One region of the Nocardia sp. NPDC056564 genome, then DNA from elsewhere that is predicted to be linked to it. Evidence: riboswitches for the same ligand, from Rfam matches in the RefSeq annotation. Region 1 holds a riboswitch; the other holds the start of a gene.
What was found. Region 1 has a riboswitch for thiamine pyrophosphate ahead of ACFQ9K_RS26380 (purine-cytosine permease family protein). Riboswitches for the same ligand answer to the same signal wherever they lie in the genome.

Region 1 (11,859 bases):
GCGCCACGGCGCTGTCGAACGGGTACGCCGAGCCGAGAATCTGCACCTCGAGGATGGATTTCCCGGCCACGTCCACCGGCTTGCCGCTGCCGTCCTGCACGGCCCGGTCGGCGTACTGGACGATCCAGCCGGGGGTGCCCTGGCCGCCGAGGTCGTAGACGACGCGGTCGAAGCCGGGCTGGTGACCGATCCGGATGCCGGTGACGGTCAGGCCCGCGTCGCCGGAGGCCGGGCCGCGTTTGGGCGTGGCGTCGTGCGGGACCTTCGGCGCCTCGGCCACCGTCGCGGTGGACGGGGTGGTCGTCGCAGGGGTGCCGGCGGTGGATCCGTTGTCGCCGCAGCCCGCGAGCAGTGCCGTCGCAGCGGCGATGGTCAACACCATCCTGTTACGCATGGGGCTGATGGTAAACCGCGAGCCGGGCGCTGCGCGGGATTTGCGGGTTTCTCGATGTTTGCCGTCGGAAGTACTTTCGGGTGAACCGGGCGCGGGGCTGTCTCGTAGTTGTCGATGACCGGACGCGAATCGCGCGTCATCGATCGATCCGGAGGATCTGAATAATGCTGTCGACCAAGCACTTCCAGCGAGCCGCACTGCCATTCGCCGCTGCCTCGGTGATTCTCGCCGGTTTGCTGAGTGCGTGCGGAAGCTCCGACTCGGCGAAGGCGGTGCCCGCGCCCGCACCTGCTCCGGTGGCGGCAACGACCTCGGCGGTGGCTCCGGCGGGTGCGCCGCAGAGCCAGGCGCCGGCCAAGACGCAGGGCTGGCTCGAGGTGTATAGCGGAACGGCGCCGACCGGCACGAATGCCGTTCAGCTCACGATCGCGAACAATAACGCTGTCGGACAGTACGTTACGGCCACGGACCGCGCGCTGTACCGATTCGACAACGACACCGCGAAGCCGCCGAAGTCGAACTGCGCGGGCGCCTGCGCCGCCACCTGGCCGCCGCTGCTCGTGCAGCGCGGTCAGGCCGTGTACGCCGCCGGTGTGGACCCGCAACTCGTCGGCTTCGTCGAACGTGCTGATGGCGCATGCCAAATCACCATCGCGGGCTGGCCGGTCTACTTCTTCGCCAAGGACCAGAAGGCGGGCGATCTGCTCGGTCAAGGGGTCGGCGGGGTGTGGCATGCGGTGACCCCCACCGGCGGCAAAGCCGGCGTCAATTGAGTGAAATCTGCTGTGGCACTATGAGTTATGGCAAATGAACATGAGACTGTGCGGTTTGCTGGCGCCGGTTTGCCGGGGTCGATGTGACCCTGGGGCAACGATCTAGCACACTTGAGGAGTGGCAGATATCGAGGACGTGCTGAGCCGGCTGCGGCGGTATCCGGATGTGGAGGCGTTAAACCTCTATGCCGTGGATGCCGCCGACCGGCTGATCCTCGACGTCGCCGACGAGGCTCTCGCCGTCGCCGATAGCGGGAAGATAGCTATCCTCGGTGACGCGTACGGCGCGCTGACCATCGGCGCGATCGCCGCGCACGACCTGCGCGGCGTCCGGGTGTACCAGGATCTGCTGACCGGCGAGCTCGCGCTCGCCAACAACGCCCGCGCCCTCGGCTACGCAGATCGCTACACCGCGTATCCGCTCGGCCCCGAGTTGCTGAGCGGCGTCCGCGTGGTGCTGCTCCGGCTGCCGCGTGCGCTCGCCGGACTCGCCGAGGTCGCCGACGCCATCGCGCGCTACGCCGACCCCGAGGTGGTGGTGGTCGCGGGCGGCCGGGACAAGTATCTGACCAAGTCGATGAACGAGATTCTGGCCCAATCGTTTTCCGAGGTGCGGGCCAGCCGTGGCCGGCAGAAGTCACGCACGCTGCTGGTCAGCGGGCCGAAGCCGGTCGGCGATCCGCCGTTCCCGGTCCGCGACCGGCTCGACGAGCTCGGCATCGACGTGGTCGCGCACGGCGCCGCCTTCTCCGGCGCTCGCCTGGACATCGGCACCCGGTTCCTGCTGGACCACCTCAAGTGGATGAAGCCCGACGCCCGCGAGGCCATCGACCTCGGCTGCGGCACCGGGATACTGGCCGTCGCGCTGGCCAGGGCCAGGCCCGCGCTCCGGGTGCTCGGCACCGATCAATCCGCGGCCGCGGTGGCCTCGGCGCGGGCGACCGTGGCCGTCAACGGGGTCGCGGAACGGGTCACCGTGGTGCGCGACGACGCCATGTCCTCGGCCGCCGACAACAGCGCCGACCTCGTGCTGTGCAATCCGCCGTTCCACGTCGGCGCCGCCGTGCACACCGGATCGGCGATCAAGATGTTCGCCGAGACCGGTCGCGTGCTGCGTCCGGGCGGCGAGCTGTGGACGGTTTTCAACTCACATCTCAACTATCGCGGGGTGATCGAGCGCATGGTCGGCCGCACCGACGTGGTCGGGCGCAACCGCAAGTTCACGGTCACTCGGTCCGTGCGTGGCCTGCGCGACGCGCAGCAGCGGTAGAGTCCGAATTGTCCGCGTCGGCGACTCCCTCGGGAACTTGCGCCGCGCAGCAAACGTTGGACCTAGCAGTTGGTTCTCGAGCGAGAGCTCGACGAACAGCGGCAACGACCAGAAAGGGACGCAAGTGCGTAGCACAAGCAATCCGGTTTTCCGAAACTTGCCTCGGCAAGAGGGTGGTGGCTACGCCAACTTCGGTTCGGGCGTGACCGGGGCGGGCCAGATGGGCCAGCAGTTCGGTAATCAGTACGGCCAGCAGTACCAGCAGCCGCAGCCGTACCAGCAGCCCACCGCGACCCGCGCCATGACCATCGACGACGTGGTGACCAAGACGGCCATCACGCTGGGCGTGCTGGCGCTGTCGGCGATTATCTCCTACGGCCTGACCAACGCGAACAACTCGCTGGCCCCGCTGTTCGTCATCGGCGGCGGCCTGGTCGGCCTGGTGCTGGTGCTCGTCGCGACGTTCGCCAGGAAGATGGACAACCCGGTCATCGTGTTGTCCTACGCGGTGTTCGAGGGCCTGTTCGTCGGCGCGCTGTCGTTCATGTTCACCAACATCTCCTTCGGCGGGGTCGGCGGCAGCGCGATGATCGCGCAGGCCGTACTCGGCACGTTTGGTGTGTTCGCGGGCATGCTGGTCGTCTACAAGACCGGCGCGATTCGCGTGACGCCGCGCTTCACCCGGATGGTCGTCGGCGCCATGATCGGCGTGCTGGTGCTCGCACTGGGCAACCTGGTCGCCAGCTTCTTCATCTCCGGCGGCCTCGGCCTGCGTGACGGCGGCCCGCTGGCGATCATCTTCAGCCTGGTGGTCATCGCGATCGCCGCGTTCAGCTTCCTGCTCGACTTCGACGCCGCCGATCAGCTGATCCGCGCGCAGGCGCCGGAGAAGGCGGCCTGGGGCGTTGCGCTCGGCCTGACCGTCACCCTGGTGTGGCTGTACGTCGAGATCCTGCGACTGCTGAGCTACTTCAACAACGATTGACGGCGGCGGGTTGCGACCCGCTGAGCTGACCACGGGTGGTCACCGGATTCCGGTGGCCACCCGTTCCGCGTATCGGGTCAGCCGAGGACGTCGGTGGCCACGTGGTCGTCGCCGCAATGCTCGGCCAGCACCGCGATGCCGATCGAGTTCTCCGTGCGCAACGGCAGGATCTCGCGATACGCCGGCGAGTCGTACCAGCCGCGTGCCGCAGCCGAATCCGGGAACTCGATCACGATGACGTTGCCGTCCGCAGGCCCCTCCAGCACGGTCTGCTTGCCGCCGTGCACGATGAACCGCCCGCCGAACGGCGCCAAGGTCGCGTCGATCCGGCGCAGGTACTCGACGATTTCGGCGTTGACGTCGACGTTGTGCAGATGGGCGATCGCGTACGCGGGCATCGTGGACTCCTGAGCAGTTGTTCCGTTGGCGCTGTTCATCTTTCCGGCTCGGCGTAGCGAAAGCGATTACCTGCCAGGTAATCCCGCGGACGCGAAAGGGCGGCCATCCGGAAACCGGATGACCGCCCTTTCGGCGAATCATTCAGCTCAGCTGAGCCGCTCGATGACCATCGCCATGCCCTGGCCGCCGCCGACGCACATGGTCTCCAGACCGAACTGCTTGTCGTAGGTCTGCAGGTTGTTGATCAAGGTGGTGGTGATGCGCGCGCCGGTCATGCCGAACGGGTGGCCGAGCGCGATGGCGCCGCCGGAGACGTTCAGCTTGTCCTCGTCGATCTTCAGCTCGCGGGCCGAGCCGAGCACCTGCACCGCGAACGCCTCGTTGATCTCGACCAGGTCGATGTCGTCGATCGACTTGCCCGCCAGCGCGAGCGCGCGCTTGCACGCCTCGATCGGGCCGAGGCCCATGATCTCCGGGGACAGGCCGGAGACGCCGGTGGACACGATGCGGGCCAGCGGGGTCAGGCCGAGTTCCTTGGCCTTGGTGTCGCTCATGATGACCAGCGCGGCGGCGCCGTCGTTGAGCGGACAGCAGTTGCCCGCGGTGACCGTGCCGTCCGGGCGGAAGACCGGCTTCAGCTTGCTGACCGCCTCGTAGGTGACCCCGGCGCGCGGGCCGTCGTCCTTGGACACCACGGAGCCGTCGGGCAGCGTGACCGGGGTGATCTCGCGCTCGAAGAAACCGTTCTTGATCGCTTCCTCGGCCCGGTTCTGCGACCGGACGCCCCAGCGGTCCTGCTCCTCGCGGGTGATGCCGGTGAAGCCGGCCACGTTCTCCGCGGTCTGGCCCATCGCGATGTAGGCGTCCGGGATCAGGCCGTCCTCGCGCGGATCGTGCCAGACGCCCGCGCCGCCCTCGGCGGCCTTCGCGGTGCGCGCCTGCGCCTCGGCGAAGAGCTCGTTCTGCGTGTTCGGCCAGCTGTCGGCGGAGCCGTTCTTGTACCGGGACACGGTCTCGACGCCCGCGGAGATGAACGCGTGACCCTCGCCGGCCTTGATCGCGTGGAAGGCCATCCGGGTGGACTGCAACGACGACGCGCAGTAGCGGTGCACGGTGGTGCCGGGCACGAAGTCGTAGCCGAGCTGGACCGCGACGATCCTGGCCATGTTGAAGCCGGACTCGCCACCGGGGGAACCGCAGCCGAGGATCAGATCATCGATCTGGGCGGGGTCCAGGGCGGGCACCTTGTCGAGCGCCGCGCGGACGATCTGGGTGGTCAAATCGTCGGGCCGCATGTCGACCAGCGATCCTTTGGCCGCCCGGCCGATAGGGGAGCGGGCGGTCGAGACGATGACAGCCTCAGGCATGAGGACTCCTTTGTCGTAAGGAACGTGCGAACCGCTGTTGTTACTCGCGGGTTCTTACCGAATCTACGTCCCGTCCCGGAGCACGGGAAGGCGGGGTCACCTCGGCCAAAGCCTCGAGCAGGACCGGAAGTAGTTGCGCGGCGGCCAATTCGTAGCCCGCGGCCGACGGATGGAAGCCGTCGGCGGAGAACAGCAGTTCGGGTTGCGCGCGGAACTCCGGCGCGAGCAGATAACCCATCGGCACCGGACGGCCGCCGGCCACCGCCGTGGCCGCCGTCTGGGCCTTGGCCAGCCGCACGCTCCAGTTGTGCACGACCGTGCGCAGCGGCTGCGGAATCGCGGTCACCGTGCCCAGATTCGGGCAGGTGCCGACCACGACCACGCTGTCGGCGGTGCGCAGCCGGGCGACCGCGGCGGCCAGCCTGCGCGCGGACGCGCGGACCGAGTGCTTCTTGGTGATGTCGTTGGCGCCGATCAGGATGACCGCGGCGTCCGGCGGCGGCCCGGCCACGAACATGGCGTCGACCTGACCGGACAGTCCCTTGGACGTGGCGCCGGAGATCGCCTTGGTGCTCAACCGGATTCGCTGCCCGGTAGCCACCGCCAGGCCGCGGGCCAGGCGCACGCCGGGCACCTCGTCGGCGACCAGGCAGCCGACCCCGGCCGCGGTGGAGTCACCGAAGATCATCAGGTGCAGATCCGCCTGCTTGCCGGAGCGCCAGCGCTCCGGAGCCAGGCAGCCCGCGGTGTATATGCCGTCCGCTTCAGGGGGTTTCGAGGTGTCGCGGCCGATGACGCCACGCGCCGCGCCGGCCTGCGCCATCAACAGTCGAGAGGTCACCCACCACGCGGCGCCGGTGCCCGAACCGGCCAGGACGGTTGCGGCACCGGTCACCGCGGCCGTACGCCAGCCGATGCGTGGTGCGTTCACGACTCCACCTCGCCGCCGCTCGGTTCCGCGGTGCGCCCAGGCGCGCTGTGTCCCTGGTTCGCTCGCTGACGCTCGCTCACATCAGAAATGTACCGACTTTACGCAGGCGGGGCAGCCGGAGCCGGAACGTCGAACCGGCCGTGCGCCGGGATACTCGCCGCGTCGGTGCTGATCGTGACCTCGACGTGGCCGGGGCCGGTGTCCTGGAACAGCGCGTACTGGACGCTGCCGTACAGGCCGGTGACGATGGTGTCCTCGTACCGGCCCACCGCGCCGGTGGTGGTGTTGCGCCAGTCCACCATCGTGTGCACCTCGCACAGCGGCGCCAGCGGATAGTCGCCGGGGCCGACGCCGATCACCGGCAGCGCACGCATGTTGAAGATGGCCCGGCCCGGCCACGCCGAACTGACATCTGCCCAGGTGCGAATGGTCGTCCCGCACCAGCCGCCGTAGGCGAGCGTCGGCACCTGAGGGAATTCGATGGTGACTGCGTTCGCCTGCGCGCCCGGTCCGACCAGCGCGGCCAGTGCCGCTCCGGCCAGAACAACGCCGGCCCTGGCGATGTTCGGCTGCTTCATGGTTCGGATCCTAAATGGGGGTTTGCTGGAATCCCGGTTTGTCCCGCCGGACGGGCTTGTGCGTGGCGTGCGCCAACTCACATCGGGTCCATCTGGAACTATGGGGCGCATGCGCATCGCCGACCATGTCGTGGACCTCATCGGCAATACGCCGCTGGTCCGGTTGAACTCTGTTGTAGGCCCGAACGCCGGACTGGTGGCGGCCAAGATCGAATACCTGAACCCGGGTGGTAGCTCCAAGGACCGGATCGCGGTGAAGATGATCGACGCCGCGGAGAAGTCCGGACAGCTACGCCCCGGTGGCACCATCGTCGAACCCACCTCCGGCAACACCGGCGTCGGTCTCGCCCTGGTCGCCCAGCAACGCGGCTACCACTGCGTTTTCGTCTGCCCGGACAAGGTCAGCGAGGACAAGCGCAACGTGCTGCGCGCGTACGGCGCCGAGGTCGTCGTGTGCCCGACCGCCGTCGCGCCGGAGGATCCGGCCAGCTACTACAGCGTGTCCAACCGTCTCGTCGGCGAGATCGACGGCGCGTGGAAGCCGGATCAGTACTCCAACCCGGGCGGCCCGGACAGCCACTACGAGACCACCGGCCCGGAGATCTGGCGCGACACCGAGGGCAAGGTCACCCACTTCGTCGCGGGCGTCGGCACCGGTGGCACCATCACCGGCGTCGGGCGCTACCTCAAGGAGGTGTCCGGCGGCAAGGTGAAGGTCATCGGCGCCGATCCCGAGGGCTCGGTGTATTCCGGTGGCACCGGACGGCCGTACCTGGTCGAGGGCGTCGGCGAGGACTTCTGGCCGTCGGCCTACGACCCGGCCATCCCGGACGAGATCATCGCCGTCTCCGACGCGGACTCCTTCGACATGACCCGCCGCCTGGCCCGCGAGGAGGGCCTGCTGGTCGGCGGCTCGTGCGGCATGGCCGTGGTCGCGGCCATCGAGGTCGCCAAGCGCGACCCGGACGCCGTGGTCGTGGTGCTGCTGCCCGACGGTGGCCGCGGCTACCTGTCCAAGATCTTCAACGATCAGTGGATGAGCTCCTACGGCTTCCTGCGCGAGCGGCTGGACGGCAGCATGGTCGAACCGCTGGTCGGCGACGTGCTGCGGGGCAAGTCCGGCGAGCTGCCCGACCTGGTGCACACCCATCCGTCGGAGACCCTGCGCGACGCGATCGAGATCCTGCGCGAATACGGCGTCTCGCAGATGCCCGTGGTCGGCGCGGAGCCGCCGGTGATGGCGGGCGAGGTCGCGGGCAGCGTCTCGGAGCGCGATCTGCTCTCGGCGGTGTTCGAAGGCCGTGCGCACCTGACGGATTCGGTCGGCAAGCACATGAGCCCGTCGTTCCCGCTGATCGGCGCGGGCGAGCCGATCTCCGCGGCGACCAAGGCGCTGTCGGACACCGACGCGTTGATGGTGGTCGAGGAGGGTAAGCCGGTCGGCGTCATCACCCGGCACGACCTGCTCGGCTTCCTGAGCATCGGCACGCTGGGCCACTGAGTCGCGCACGAGATCCGTTGTCGCGGAAGGCCGGTCGGGGTCCGGGAACTCGGGCCCCGGCTACGCGAGGCGGGCGCGCAGGGCCAGGGCGTCGCGCGGGGCCATGACCTTGGCGTCGTTGTCGAAATAGCAGTAGACGTCGTGGTCGGCGGACCAGGCGCGGATCTTGTCGGCCCACAGGTCGAGGCCCTCGTCGGTGTAGCCACTGACGTAGAGCTCGTCGTGGCCGTGCAGCCGGAGGTAGACGAAGTCCGCGGTGACCTCCTCGATCAACGGGAATTTGCCCGCGGCGTCGGCGATTACGAGGGCGATCCCGTGTTCGGTCAGCAGGTCGGTGAATTCCGGCGTGCCGAAGCTGGGGTGCCGGATCTCCAAGGCGTGCCGCAGCGGACGATCCGCGTCGGTGGTCGTATAGGCCGGATCCACCCGATGGTCATGTTGTTTCGCTATTTCCACGGCCTGCGTGGTGGTGCGCGGGAGGTGGCCGAAGAAGTCGGCCAGCACCTCCGGATCGAACGGGAAGTTGGGCGGTAGCTGCCAGAGGATCGGGCCCAATTTGGGCCCGAGGGCCAGCAGGCCGGAGGCGAGGAAGTTGGCCAGCAACTCGTCGCCGTCGCGCAGTCGCTTCATGTGGGTGATGAACCTGCTGCCCTTCACCGCGAACACGAAATCGTCCGGCGTCTGACCCGCCCAGTTCTGATAGCTCGACGGGCGTTGCAGCGCATAGAACGAGCCGTTGATCTCGACGCTGTTCAGCTGCTGCGACAGATAGGCGAGCTCACGCTTCTGCGTCACCCCCTTGGGGTAGAAGACGCCACGCCAGGGCGGGTACACCCACCCCGACGTGCCGATCCTGATCTCGCCCATCACTCCATCGTGGCAGTCAGGCGGACGCGCCGCCGGTTACCCGGGCACGCCGGAGCGTCGAGACCCGGCCGAACGCCCAGGCGACCACCAGCGCCGCGAGGAACGACAGCAGCGACGCGCTCATCCACGCCTGCTTGGTGAAGTGCAGCAGCTCCTGCACGTGCACCCAGAAGTCGGTCCACACACCGGCATCGCCCGGATTGATCAGCTGGTACACCGAGAGCCCGGCCAGCCAGGCGAGGATCATCCCCCAGCGCGGCGGGGCGTCATCGGCGGTGTTCCAGTCGCCCTTCGCGCGCAGGAAGAAGTCGGCGACGAGCACGCCGAGCAGCGGCACGAACACCGAGCCGATCAGCCCGAGGAAGCCGAAGTAGTTGGCCATGTTCAGCCGCAACGCCAGCACCGTGATCAGCACGCCCAGCCCGATCGACAGGATCCGCCGATCGATGCGCGGCGCCAGGTTCTGGATGGAGACGGCGGTGGAGTACACGTTGGCGAACGACTGGTCCGCCTCGCGCAGCACGAACACGAAGAAGAACAGGCCGCCCAGACTCACCTGGAGGAACGGCGAGTACTGGCCGTCTCCGGTCGCTCGGGCCAGCGCGAACAGGCCGAGCGTGTAGGCCACGATCTGGGTGACCGCGTAGGCCCCGCTGGCCGCGCCGAACGCCGACCCGGTGCTGCGCGAGTGCCGGGTGTAGTCCGCGGCCACCGGCACCCAGGAGATGGACACCGCCAGCGCCGCGTCGGTGGCGATCCAGAAGAGGTTCCAGTCGGCGCCGAACGGGCCGCTGCCGTGCGGGCCGGGATTGGCCGACAGATCGGGCAGCCCGGTGCGGAAGAACTGGATGTAGAACCAGATCAGCGCGATCACCACGCCGATCGTGACGAACCGGCGCAGCAGCCGCACCGAACCGAGCGGCCAGATGGTCAGCGCCGTGGTGAGCACGCCGGCGGCCACCACGTAGAGCCAGTGCGGACCGCCGCCGAACAGTTCGTCGGCCGCGTCGCCGATCACGATCAATTCGAAGGTGCCCCAGCCGATCAGCTGGGCGATGTTCAAAACGGTCGGCAGATAACTGAGTTTCGCGCCGAACAGGCCGCGCAGCAGGACCATCGCCGGCTTGCCGGTCTTCGCGCCGGGGATGGCTGCCAAGCCGAGCATCAGACCCCCGACGACCGTGCCGACGATCATCGCGAGGATGCCCGCCGAGATGGAAATCTGTGGCGCGCCGTCGGAATTCGGGGCCAGCACGGTGTACGCGCCGGAGAAGGCGATGAGGCTGACACCCAGGTTTGCCCAGAATGCGCTCTGGTCCCAGAAGGACAGCACCTTCGGGGCGGGCTCGTCGAGGGTGAAGGGGGCCTCGTGCCGTTCGGAGTTGTGCAGGGTCGATGAAGACATGCCCGAAACGCTCTTCCTACGCCGGCATTACCCGGACAGGTTCATGCGGTCGGCGAAGCGCTGGGGTCCGCCCTCTCAGCCCGGCCTTGCCCGAGCTCCCGCGGTGGGGGTGGTTCGGGCGAATAGTACACGTGGCGATTCGGCGGTCCGTGCGATTCGCGCTTCCGGGGCCGGTGAACCGCTGTGAACTGCAAGTTCGCTCGAATCGGTATGGTGGAAACCGGGCAGAGTACGAACCAACGCAGGGCTTGGGAAATGTCCGTTCTGAACTGGGGATTGGTGTCCTGCGGCCGGGATCACACCGGCCGTTAACCGCGATAACGGAGTTGTAACGGTCTGTTCACCGTCTAGGGCCAGGATCACGAGGTATGACTCGGAGGCAAGTGATCGGTTGGGTAGCTCTGCTTACCTCGGTGCTTGCCGGGGCCGAGTTGCTCGATCGGGTGAATTTTCCCGCGCCGCAGATGATTCTCGCGATCGTCGTCGGCGGCGCCCTCGCATTGGCCGGGAAATTGCCGGCGCCGATGCCCCGCCAGCTGTCGTGCGGCGTGCAGTCCATGCTCGGTGTGTTGATGGGCAGTTACCTGGAGATCTCGCTGCTGTCGAGCATCGGGCTGGCGTTGATTCCGGTGCTCGCGGTGACCGTGGCGACGCTGTTGATCAGCCTGCTGGTCGCGGTGGTGTTCGCCCGCTTCGCGCACGTCGAACTGCCGACCGCGACGCTCGGGCTGCTGGCCGGTGGTTCCGCGGCGGTGGTGGCGGTGGCCGACGATATGGACGCCGATCCGCGTCAGGTGGCGTTCATGCAGTACCTGCGGGTCGCGCTGGTCGCGGTCAGCGCGCCGGCCCTCGGCGCGCTGCTGAGCAACAGCGGCGGCGGGCTGAGCAACGAGAAGGTGACGCTCGGCGGCGCGGTGACCAATCCCGATCTGCCGTTCTGGATGATCGTCGGGCGCGGGGATCAGGTCGCCGGGTTGTCCATCGCGGTGATGCTGTGCGTCATCGGCACCAAGCTGGGCAGGCGGCTCGGGCTGCCCAGCCCGGCGCTGATCGGGCCGATGCTGATGACCGCGGTGCTGACCGCGCTGGGCGTCAGCCACGGGTACGCGCCGACGAACCTGTTCAAGGATCTGCTGTTCGTGCTCATCGGTTTCGAGGTCGGAACTCGCTTCACCCGGACCGTCGTCCGCGAGATGGCCAGGATGATTCCCGGCATGACGGTCACGATCGTCGCGTTGTCCGCGATCGTCGCCGGACTCGCCTTCGCGGTGGCTACCTTCGTCGATCTCGAGCTGTCCGACATCTACCTCGCCACCACGCCCGGCGGCATCAACGCGGTGCTGGCCACGGCCGAGTCGATGGACGCGAACTTGCCGCTCATCACGTGTG
Region 2 (11,859 bases), on a different contig from region 1:
CACCCTGGGTCACGCCGCTGGCCGCGCTGGAATCCGCGCGGGTGCCCACCCCCGAGCAGAACCCGCAACCCCTGCCCTACCTGCAGGAAAAGGAGCCGTGGGGGCTCGACATCGACCTGACGGTGGCCTGGAACGGCGAGCCGGTCGCGCACCCGCCGTTCTCCCGGATGTACTGGTCACCCGCGCAGATGCTGGCCCACCTGACCGCGAACGGCGCGAGCACCCGCACCGGGGACCTGTACGCGTCCGGCACCATCTCCGGGCCGGATCCCGATCAGCGCGGCTCGTTCATCGAACTGTCCTGGGGCGGAAGCGAACCCATCCTGGTCAACGGCCAGAAGCGCACCTTCCTGGAGGACGGCGACGAGGTGGTCATCACCGCGTCCGCGCCCGGCCCGGACGCGCGACGCATCGGTCTCGGCGAAGTCCGGGGCCGGATCCGCCCCGCGCGTCCGCGCGGATAACCGGACCACGCAGCGGCGCGAGCCGGGCCGCATCGATCGGGCCCGCTCGCGCCGTCCGCGCTGAACCTACTGTCCCGCAACGACTCCCCGGCCGGCGTACACCACCGCGATGAACCCGGTGAGATCCTCGATGAGCGTGTCGACGCCGTCCGGCGTGCCACCGTCGTCGTGATGGTGCAGCCAGTCCGCGACCAGCTCGAACATGCCGCCGATGGTGGCCAGCGCCAATGCCAGCCGAGCCCGCTGCACGCGCGGCTCCGCGGCCGGTTCCCCGGACCACTCCCGGTCCAGGAACGCCGCCGACCAGCGCCGGTTGCTGCGCCGGATCCGCTCGACCGTCGGCGAAATACCGCCCGCCTCACCGAAAGTCACCTTCGCCAGGCGCGGGTCGTCGGCGATGGCGTGCACGAACGCGGCGAGCACCGGCTCGGCCCGCTCCGGCCAGGACAGTTCGGCGGCCGCGACGGCGCCGGCGATCACCCGTTGCTGGATCTGCGCGGTGAGTTGCTGGAGCAGCGCGATGTAGCACGCTTCCTTGCTCTCGAAATGGTCGTAGAACCCTTTGGTTCCGACATAGGCGCGCTGGCAGATCTGCTCGATCGATGTCCCCGAATAGCTGTGCTCGGCAAACAGTTCGGTGGCCGCGTCGAGCAGTTGATTGCGCCGCTGTGCGCTGCGCTGTTCGGCGTCGAGTCCACGGATCCGGCGACGGGCCTGCCCCTCGGCAGGCCGCGCGGCGGATTTGCTGCGGGTCATACCCTCGACCATAGCTCGATGCCGTTTAGAAAGAGTTCTTGTTAGTAACAGGTTCCCGTGTTGTAATCGCTGTCACCTTGATGAGGAAGGACGCATACGTGTCAGTGATCACTGGTGATCCGACCGGCCGCCCGCGGCCCGGAATACGTTCGGTGGCAGTGCTGGTGGCCGTGGCGTTCGCCATGGCCACCGTGCTGCTGACCGGCGCGGTCGTGCCCGCGCCCGCCGCGGCGGTGCCGCTCCCGCAGGACGACTCGTTCTATCGACCGCCCGAAGGATTCGCCGACCAGGCGCCGGGCGCGATTCTCCGGTCCCGCGAGGTGCACCTGGCGGTCCTGACCGTGCTGCCGCTGAATGTGCGTTCCTGGCAGCTGCTCTACCGCACCACCGATCTCAACGACCAGCCCACCGTCGCTGTCACCACGGTCATCCTGCCCGCGGGCGCCGACCCGAACCGTTCCCGCCCGCTGGTCTCACTCCAGTTCTATTACGACAGCGCCAGCAACGACTGCTCGCCGTCGTATGTGCTGCAACAGGGTTCGGGTCTGGCCGGCCTCGAGGGCATCCACTCGCAAAGCGAGCTGATCGCGATCGCCGGACTGATCAGCCAGGGCTGGGCGATCTCGGTGCCGGACTACGAGGGGCTCGACGGGCACCTCACGGTGCCGAAGGAACCCGGCTACATGACCCTCGACGGCATCCGCGCCGCCGAAGGTTTCCAGCCGCTCGGGCTGGACGGCGCGAATACCCCGGTCGCCATGTGGGGCTTCTCCGGCGGCGGCATGGGCTCGGGGTGGGCGGCGGAAATGCAGCCGACCTACGCGCCGGAACTCAACGTCAAGGGCATCGCCATGGGCTCGCCCACCTCGGACGTGGTGTCGCTGCTGCACGTCAACGGGTCGATGTTCTCCTCGCTGATCGGCATCGGCATTTCCTCGCTGCGCAAGGCCTATCCGAAGTTCAAGGAGGCGGCCGATCGGTATCTGACGCCCGAGGGCCGGGCGCTGATGGACCGGACCGAGCGGCAATGCCTGCCGCGCAACGCGCTCACCCAGATGTTCGTCGACTACGGCCGGCTGCTGACCATCCCGATTCCGGACTTCCTCCAGGTTCCGGAGATCAAGGAGACCTTCGAGCAAACGGTGCTCGGCCGCAATATCCCCACCGCCCCGATCTTCCTGTACCAGGGCGTCTTCGACGAGGCGGTTCCGGTGTGGACCAATGACCGGCTGAACCAGCAGTGGTGCGCCGGCGGCGCGTCCGTCGTCTACACCCGCGACCATCTCAGCGAGCATCTGAGCCTGCCATCGCTCGGCATGGCAGGCACGCTCAACTGGCTGAAGGCCAGGCTGGCGCCGAACGCGCCCGATCAGGTCGGCTGCCGCACCGACAATGTGGTGTCCATGCTGGCCGACTTCAACGCCTTGCTGACCCAGATCGAGATCAACCTGAACGCCACCTTCGGCGCGCTCGGGTTCCCGATCGGACCACGCGAGCGTTAGTCCGCACCACTGGCCCGGCCCTCGACCGGAACACGGTCGGGGGCCGTGCTTTTGTCGGCACAGCGATGATTTCCCGGCGCCCGCCTCGTCTGCACGGATATACCGACACCGGCCAGGAGGATCGCCATGCAAAAGATCGTCACCAATCTGTGGTTCGACACCCAGGCGGAGGAAGCCGCCGAGTTCTACTGCTCGCTGTTCGCCGACTCCAAGATCACCGACGTGCAGTACCACCCCGAAGCGACCAACCGGCCTGCCGATCTGGCCATCACCGTCGACTTCGAACTCAACGGCCAGAAGTTCACCGCGATCAACGGCGGCGGCGAATACCACTACACCCATGCCATGTCGCTATTGGTCAACTGTGACGGACAGGAGGAGGTGGACCGGCTGTGGACCGCGTTGCTGGCCGATGGCGGGCAAGAGATCGAATGCGGTTGGCTGAACGACAAATACGGCGTGCCGTGGCAGATCTGGCCGGCCGAGGCGACCGAGCTGGTCACCGGCGATGACCGGGAGGCGGTGAACCGCGCGATGCGGGCGATGTTCGGGATGAAGAAGATCGTGCTGCAACAGCTGCGCGACGCCTACCACGGCAAGTGACGTGGGTCTTCATCCGATCATGGGGCGAACCCCCGGGAAAGGCAGGTAGTCTCGGCCTGGAAAATTTCACACGCCAACGGGGGCTCGCACCAGCGGGCTGAGAGGACGGCTAGGGCCGTCGACCGTATGAACCTGACCGGGTAATGCCGGCGTAGGGAGGAACGATCATGGCTACTGCTACGTCCACAGACGGATCCGAGATCATCGACACCGTCACCACCGGACCCATCGAAGGCAGTGTCAAGCACTACACCGAGGTGGACGGGCTGCGTATTCCGGTCCGTCGGGTCAATCTGACGAACGGCGAGCATTTCGACGTCTACGACACCTCCGGCCCGTACACCGACGACACGGCCACGATCGATCTGGAGTCGGGCCTGCCGAAATTGCGCGATACCTGGGCAAAGCCCGAGGTGGAGGGACCGCCGACCCAGCTGGCCTGGGCTCGGCAGGGCATCATCACACCCGAAATGCGCTTCATCGCCGCTCGCGAAGGAGTGTCGCCCGAGCTGGTGCGCGACGAGGTCGCCCTCGGTCGCGCGGTGATTCCGGCCAATCACAAGCATCCGGAACTCGAGCCGACCATCATCGGCAAGAAGTTCCTGGTGAAGATCAACGCGAACATCGGTAACTCGGCCGTGTCCTCCTCGATCGCCGAGGAGGTGGAGAAGATGGTGTGGGCCACCCGCTGGGGCGCCGACACCATCATGGACCTGTCCACCGGCAAGAACATCCACGAGACCCGCGAGTGGATCCTGCGCAACTCCCCCGTCCCGGTCGGCACCGTGCCGATCTACCAGGCGCTGGAGAAGGTGAACGGCGATCCGACCAAGCTCACCTGGGAGATCTACCGCGACACCGTGATCGAGCAGTGCGAGCAGGGCGTGGACTACATGACCGTGCACGCGGGCGTGCTGCTGCGCTACGTGCCGCTGACCGCCAAGCGGGTCACCGGGATCGTCTCGCGCGGCGGATCCATCATGGCCGCCTGGTGTCTGGCGCATCACCAGGAGTCGTTCCTGTACACCCACTTCGCCGAGCTGTGCGAGATCCTGGCGAAGTACGACGTGACCTTCTCCCTCGGCGACGGGCTGCGGCCAGGGTCGATCGCCGACGCCAACGACGAGGCGCAGTTCGCCGAGCTGCGCACCCTCGGCGAACTGACGAAGATCGCGAAATCCTTTGGCGTGCAGGTGATGATCGAAGGCCCCGGGCACGTGCCGATGCACAAGATCGTGGAGAACGTGCGGTTGGAGGAGGAGCTGTGCGAGGAGGCGCCGTTCTACACCCTCGGCCCGCTCGCCACCGACATCGCGCCCGCCTACGACCACATCACCTCGGCCATCGGCGCCGCGATCATCGCGCAGGCGGGCACCGCCATGCTCTGCTACGTCACCCCCAAGGAGCACCTCGGGCTGCCCAACCGGGACGACGTCAAGGTCGGCGTGATCACCTACAAGATCGCCGCGCACGCCGCCGACCTGGCCAAGGGGCACCCGCACGCGCAGGACCGGGACAACGAATTGTCCAAGGCCCGGTTCGAATTCCGCTGGCGCGACCAGTTCGCGCTGTCGCTGGATCCGGACACGGCGCGGGAGTACCACGACGAGACCATGCCCGCCGAGCCGGCCAAGACCGCGCACTTCTGCTCCATGTGCGGGCCGAAGTTCTGCTCGATGCGCATCTCCGCGGATGTGCGCGAGTACGCGGAACGCAACCGGCTGACCGATGTCGAGGCGATCGAGGCCGGGATGGCGGAGAAGTCCGCCGAGTTCGCAGACAGCGGCAACGCGGTGTATCTGCCGATCGTCACGTAGGGCCCGATTCGACTGTCCGGCAACGCGTCCGGTTCCCGCACCCCCTGCGGGCGGGAACCGGACGGCTCAGTCCCGGCGCATGATCTCGAGCAGCGACTCGAGGTGATCGGCCGGTACCACCTCCATCGACTCGCCACTGCCCTGAATGGTGGCGGCGATATCGATGGCGATTCGGTTGCGCCACCAGTAGATCGAGCGGCTGACCGGCCGTGACCGAAGCTCCCCCGCGACAAGGAGTTCGGCGAGCAGGCTGGTTCCCGCGAACACCGTCGGTCCGGTGATCGGATGGACCAGCAGGTGGGTGTGGCCCGGAATGACGAGCAGCGCGCCCCACGGACCGACCACCGGATAGTCGTCCAGCCATCGCACGTGCGCGGTGACGAAATCCGATGCCCCGTAGAGCATTTGGATATCGACATCATCCATGCCGTCGATATCGGCGGTCATCAGGTCGAGCCCACCCTCGGCCTGGGTGTTGCGCTCGGCGATCGCGAACAGATCCGATTCCCGTGCGCCCCACCGCTGTACGTTGGTGTAGGTCACCGGCGCCATGATGTCGCCGAAGTCGATCAGCACCCGCTGCAACAGTCCCGGCGCCACCAATCGGCGCACGTCGTTGATCAGCCCCCTGGTCCGCGCCGAACACAGCCGGGTCCGCAGCATCGACCGCACCGACTCCAGTCGCGACATGTCGAGATGCCCGGCGGCCAGGTCCGTGATCTGCGTATCCAGTCGATCCTCGACGATCGTCGACCACAGCTGCCGCGGCGCCCGGGCGACCCGCCGCTCCAATCGGGTACACGGCAAGACCACCCGGCCGCCCCCGCGCCGGGCGAACACGAACTCCCCGCCCGCCTCCTCGCACCCATACCCATGCCGCACCGCAACCTCGTTGACCAGCAACTTCAATAACCCCGAGGACGACTCCCGCATGACCCCTCGCTCCCGGTAGGGTACCTATCGACCTCCATTCTATCGAACATATGTTCTATACCGGGAGCGAGTTTCGCCCGCGCGAAAGGTTTATCTCTTACTGGTCGCGACGACGTGAATCCGGCAGGGCCGCCCTTGTCACGCTTCCCACACGAAAGCGGCGTAGCCGCCACCACCACTACGACCATTTCCGGTGTCGTCGGGATACCCGCCTGCCCCGGTTGTGGACGGGCCGCCATCGCCCCCGACGCCGATTCCGGCCGGCACGGCGACGGCGGCCGCCGGAGCGCCACCGAGCTCACCTCCGGTGGAGATCTTCTTCCCCGCGTCGTAGGCGGAGTTTTTACCTGCCTGACCCGTTACCGGTTCGCCCACGACACGGCTATGACCGCCGTCGCACGAACCACCGCCACCGGCACCACCACCAGCCACATACTTACCCGTGGTCGAGCCGTTCTGACCCGCGCCGCCCTTCCCACCGCTATCGCCGCCGCCGTCCCCGCCACGTCCGGCGTACCAATTGGTGGCGAGGCCACCGCCGCCACCGCCGCCACCAGCGCCGGCGAGGATCTCGTCACCCATCTCGACCCGGCTCGCGCCGCCACCGCCGCCTGGTCCGCTGAATTTGGCATCCTCCCTGGCCGAGGGGCTTTCCCCATCCTTGCCGCCGCCGTAACCGCCGGAACCGCCCGCGCCATTCGAATCAGTACTGTTGCTGTCCCCGCCGATCCCAGTGCCACCGATCGAGACAGTTATCGTCGTACCCGGGGCAACCTGAGTGACCTTGCAGGTGACGAGACCGCCGGCGCCACCGGCGGCCCCGGCCTCGCCGCCGTTGAGCAGGCCCGCACCGCCGGCACCGCCTGCTCCGATGAGTACGAGGGTGAAGCCGGTTACGCCTTCGGGGACCGTAACCGTATGGGCCCCAGCACTATTGAAGACCGTAATCGCCGGTCCGGCGATAACGGCAGGCGTGTCGGCTCCGGCAACGACAGGCGTCACCATCAGGGGCAGCACCGCCGATCCCACCAGGAGACCCTTCGATATCGCGCGGGTACAGCACTGTGGAAGCAAAGGAACTCCTTCAGTAGTCTTCCGCCGACCGATCGGCCGATATGCGAACAACCCGCCCGACTTCGCCATTGCCGTGCCTCCAGATCGGAGGGGTACTCAACGAGAGTTCGGAGATTGTTCGTAGCGGTCTTGCTTCTGGATGGCAGGCAGACACCGCCGCCTGCGCGGGCCGGTTAGCGCCCGTGCCGATGTGGCGCCTCGCGGTGCGCGCATCGGTCAGCGGAGTTCCTCGACCAGGCCGACGATGACGCCCTCGGGGCCGCGGACGTAGGCGTAGCGGCAATGGTTTTCGTAGCGGGCGACCTTGCCCACGAGTTCGCCGCCGTGGGCGCGCAGGCGCTCGACGACATCGTCGACGGCGTCGACGGCGAAGGTCAGGCGGGGGATGCCGGGGGTGTTCACCGCCGCCTTCGGCGCGGTGGCGGTGGTGGTGGGCGAGCGGAAGGTCGAGAGTTCGATCCGGCCGTGGCCGTCCGGAGTCCGCACAACGGCCATGTCCGCCAGGACGCCGTCCAGCGCGAGGAGGTCGTCGGCCCACTGGCCACCGACCGTTGCCTCGCCCTCCAGTTCCAGGCCCAGTTCGACGAAGAACGCGACAGCAGCCGCGAGATCCTCGACCACGATGCCGACATGGTCCATCCGGCGGATCGTCATGATTTTCTCCTCAGGTTGGTGGCGGCTCATTCCGCCTGTATCCCGAGGACGGAGCCGTCCGAGCATTCTCGACATCCGCGGGGCGGGAATTTCCAGATTTTTTCCGGACGCGTTCGCCGCGGCCTCGAATCCATTGGCGAACAATTTCCACAGCATCGGCGATATCCGGCGGTCACCACTGGGGAACCATTGGGGACTCGGCGTCGCGAGTCGCGAGGTGTCACGAATCATCTTATGGCACTAGGCATTTCGAGCACGCTCAACAGAAGCGCCGGCGCGGCCACCGACTCGGACCGTTGCCCGTGCCCACGGTGCGACATATCGTGTTGTTCACATTCGAACTTGAAATGCATTCGCCGACAAGGTGTTTGATCTCTGCGCAGCACGCACGCCCGGCTGTTCAGACGACGTGGCGCGACACCTATTCGCATCGCGAATGCCGGATGTGAACTCCAGCCCGTTCTGTTCCCACGAGGAGATCAAAACCATGACCGACAACGACTCCCTGGATGACGAGATCCCCCAGGCGATCACCCGCAAACGCCTTCTGCAGCTGGGCCTGCTGGCGGTGCCCGCCGCCGCGGCGCTGACCGCCGGCGCCGCGACCAGCACCGGCAGCCCCGGCGAAGCCCAGCAAGCCGTGCCGGCCGAGCTCGAGCCGACCCCGGCCTGCCACGACGGCGACGCGCCCACCATTGCCCAGACCGAGGGCCCCTACTTCAAGCCGAACTCCCCGCTGACGAGCGACCTGGTGATACCCGGCGCGCCGGGCACCCGATTGACGGTCAGCGGCTATGTGTTCACCCGGTCCTGCCGCCCGGTCGCCCAGGCCCTGCTGGACTTCTGGCAGGCGGACAACGACGGCGCCTACGACAACACGGGCTACAAGTGGCGGGGGCACCAGTTCACCGACGCGAACGGCCGGTTCAACCTGTCGACCATCGTGCCCGGCCTGTACCCGGGCCGCACCCGGCACATCCACGTCAAGGTGCAGGCTCCGAACCAGCGCATCCTGACCACCCAGCTGTATTTCCCCGGCGAACCACGCAACAACACCGATTCCATCTTCGACCGCCGGTTGCTGATGACGGTGCGCACCGTGCCCGCAGGCAAGGAGGGGACGTACGACTTCATCCTGAATTTCCGCTGACCGGCGCCCTGAGCATCGAAAGGGTCCATGCCCATCTGGGCGCTCGTCGGCAACGAATGCGCAGGTGTAAGGCGTCGTGGTGCGCAGGACCGAACACCGTGACGCACAAACCCGACGAGAAGGATGAGATCCATGCGGAGATTTGCCGGCATGCTTGCCCTTTCGAGTGCCGTCACGGTGCTCGTCGCGCCGGTCGCCGATGCGACCGTCACCGAAGGCGACGCGAACGTCGCGGTGTTCAAGGTTCTACACAAGGACGGTTCGGTCATCGCCGCATATGACTGCACCGAAGGCGACACCGCGACGATCACCGTCAAGTTGACCAATGACGTCTCCGACACCACCGGCAGCGGAACCGCCGAGAACCTGGCCTGCACGGGCAAGCCGACGTTCGTCACCATCATGACCGACCTGGGCGCAAGCAAACACGGCGACAAGGTCCGCAGCGACATCAACATCGAGGCCGAAGGGCCGAAACCCGCCTTCGGCGGCTCGTCCGCGCTCGTCCTCGCCGACGGCGTCTCCGGCCCGCCGTCTTGAGATGTTCGGATCATCGAAGCGGGCGTCGAGTTCCCCATCCGGGGTTCGACGCCCGCTTCCACCACACCGGCCTTTCGGCGCGAACCGGTGGACCGCGCAAACCCAGCCGCGCCAATAGCTCTCGGCCTTCCGGAGGCAGCGATCGACGGCGGCGTCGAGCCGACGCGGGTGGTTCGGTCGAAATCCGTTCAGTAGGACTGGAGTTCGATCAGGGTGCCGTCGGGGTCGCGGACGTGCGCGGTGCGGAGGTTGGGGCCCAGTCGGGTCGGTCGACGGGGGCGGCGACGGGGGTTGCGCCGTTGTCGAGGCAGAGGGCGCAGGCGGCGTCCACGTCCTCGACTCGGCAGACGAACATGACTGTGTCTTGGGTGGGGGTGGATCGAGTTGGCAGGGAAGCGGTTCCGACCACCTGGGCCATGGTGGCGCGGTCGAAGAGGATCAGGGCCGCTTGATCGGCTACGTCCCAGTTGGCGTAGGGACCGTCGGGGGTGCCCTTGACCAGGTCGGCGCCGATGAGTCCGGGGAGGACGGCGGCGTAGAAGGTGAAGCATTCGGCGAAGCGGGTGACGAGCAGTCTCGGGTGCAGTGCGTCCATCGGGTCTCCAATTAGTAGGTGCAGACCTACTATAGGTCTAGCCCTACAATAGGTCGATGGACTCTGGGCACGCACTGCCGCCGAGCTTGCTCGGGCTGGACATCTATCTGTTGTCGCGGATGGGCAAGGTGGCACGCGGGCGGTTCGCGGATCGGCTGGCCGAGCGGGGACTTCGGCTGTGGCACATGGCGATCCTCGCGGCACTGGCCGACTTCGGGGCGCATGCGCAGCGCGATCTCGCCGAGCGGCTCGCCATTCACCCGAGCGATGTCGCCAAGGTGGTCGATGAGCTTGCCGCGGCGGGGCAGGTCGAGCGCGCGCGGGACGCGGCCGACCGACGGCGGGTGACCGTGCGGATCACCCGTGCCGGGCGGGCCGCGCTGGCCGCCCTGGACAAGGAGGCAGGCCGGGTCGCCGACGATCTCCTCGCACCGCTGAACGCGCGGGAACGCGCCCAGCTATCGCAGTTGATGCGCCGCGTATTCGACCACGCGCACCCCCGAGACGACGCGCTTTGAGTGCCCCGCTGCCGCTCAGTGCGAGCCGGTGACTCGAAAACCCCTTGGCACCAGCCAGACCGCGACGACCGCCACCACCGCGACGATGGCCGCCGACACATAGGCGGTAGTGGTGAGCGCGACATCGAACGCGTGCCGCGCCGCCTCCAGCACCTGCTCGCGCGGCGCATTGTCCAGGCGGCTCGCCACTTCCACGGCGCCGCCGATGGATTCCCTTGCCTCATCCAGTCTTTCGCCCCGCAACGGCAGATCGATCATGTTCTCGGTGAAGATCCGCCCGTGGATGCTGCCGAGCAGCGCCACCCCGAGCCCGATGCCGAGTTCGTAGTTGGTTTCCGACACCGCGCCCGCCTGCCCGGCCCGTTCGGGCGGCACCGCGGAAACCAGGACGGCGGCCGCCGCGGTGATCGCCAGTCCGTCGCCGAGCCCGAACGACGCGAGCACCAGCGCGACCACGGGATACGTGGTCGGCTCCGGACTCAGCGCCAGCCCGAGGAACCCGATGGCCAGCGCGCCGAGCCCGATCGCGAGCACGGCCCTGACCCCGATGTGCTGCATCAGCCAGGGCGTCGTCAGCGACGCGACCAGCAGCGTCAACGCCGACGGCAAGGTGCGCAGGCCGGCCTCGGACGGCGAGTAGCCGTGCACGTACTGCAACCACAGCGAGATCAGGAACAGGGCGGCGCCGATCGCGAGCATGGCGAGCAACGTGGCGAGCGCGGCGGCGCAGAACGCGCCGTTGCGGAACAGCCGCACGTCGAGCAGCGGATCGGCGGCGGCGAGCTGGCGCCGCGCGAACCAGATCAGCAGCAGCACACCGAGAATCAGGATGGCCCAATCCACCGGGGCCGGTGCGCCCTTGGCGACATGCTTGATGCCCCAGGCCAATCCGACGATCCCGACGATCGACAACCCGGCGGCCGGCCAGTCGAGCGAACCGGATTGCGGCGCCCGGTATTCCGGCAGCAACCAGGCGCCCACCGCCACGGTGAGCAGCACCACCGGCACGTTCAACCAGAAGGCCGACGCCCAGCCGAAGTGCTCCACCATCACACCGCCGACGATCGGGCCGATGGTCGCGCCTGCGCCTGCCACCGCGGCCCAGATACCGATGGCGAGCGTGCGTTCCCGCGCGTCGGCGAAGATGTTCCGGATCAGTGACAACGTCGACGGCATCACCATCGCGCCGCCGATCGCGAGCAGCACCCGCCCCGCGATCAACTGCCAGGCGCTCTGCGACGTCGCCGCCACCA

Region 2: another riboswitch for thiamine pyrophosphate. It lies ahead of thiC (phosphomethylpyrimidine synthase ThiC); the one in region 1 lies ahead of ACFQ9K_RS26380 (purine-cytosine permease family protein).

Annotation. Positions count from the first base shown of each region.
Region 1 covers NZ_JBHTUR010000011.1:195,806-207,664, reverse strand. Annotated here, with positions in the region: gene ACFQ9K_RS26430 (hypothetical protein) at 1-394, opposite strand, end outside; gene ACFQ9K_RS26425 (hypothetical protein) at 559-1,167, shown strand; gene ACFQ9K_RS26420 (class I SAM-dependent methyltransferase) at 1,286-2,437, shown strand; gene ACFQ9K_RS26415 (Bax inhibitor-1/YccA family protein) at 2,562-3,422, shown strand; gene ACFQ9K_RS26410 (DUF1330 domain-containing protein) at 3,500-3,820, opposite strand; gene ACFQ9K_RS26405 (acetyl-CoA C-acetyltransferase) at 3,968-5,188, opposite strand; gene ACFQ9K_RS26400 (SGNH/GDSL hydrolase family protein) at 5,229-6,119, opposite strand; gene ACFQ9K_RS26395 (hypothetical protein) at 6,218-6,697, opposite strand; gene ACFQ9K_RS26390 (cystathionine beta-synthase) at 6,807-8,198, shown strand; gene ACFQ9K_RS26385 (DUF72 domain-containing protein) at 8,259-9,065, opposite strand; gene ACFQ9K_RS26380 (purine-cytosine permease family protein) at 9,082-10,470, opposite strand; TPP riboswitch at 10,467-10,582, opposite strand; gene ACFQ9K_RS26375 (AbrB family transcriptional regulator) at 10,839-11,859, shown strand, end outside.
Region 2 covers NZ_JBHTUR010000007.1:69,580-81,438, reverse strand. Annotated here, with positions in the region: gene fahA (fumarylacetoacetase) at 1-464, shown strand, start outside; gene ACFQ9K_RS19345 (TetR/AcrR family transcriptional regulator) at 531-1,220, opposite strand; gene ACFQ9K_RS19340 (lipase family protein) at 1,319-2,722, shown strand; gene ACFQ9K_RS19335 (VOC family protein) at 2,849-3,325, shown strand; TPP riboswitch at 3,392-3,501, shown strand; gene thiC (phosphomethylpyrimidine synthase ThiC) at 3,493-5,142, shown strand; gene ACFQ9K_RS19325 (hypothetical protein) at 5,209-6,075, opposite strand; gene ACFQ9K_RS19320 (hypothetical protein) at 6,214-7,104, opposite strand; gene ACFQ9K_RS19315 (VOC family protein) at 7,366-7,803, opposite strand; gene ACFQ9K_RS19310 (dioxygenase) at 8,291-8,953, shown strand; gene ACFQ9K_RS19305 (hypothetical protein) at 9,086-9,493, shown strand; gene ACFQ9K_RS19300 (hypothetical protein) at 9,702-10,088, opposite strand; gene ACFQ9K_RS19295 (MarR family transcriptional regulator) at 10,145-10,606, shown strand; gene ACFQ9K_RS19290 (MFS transporter) at 10,622-11,859, opposite strand, start outside.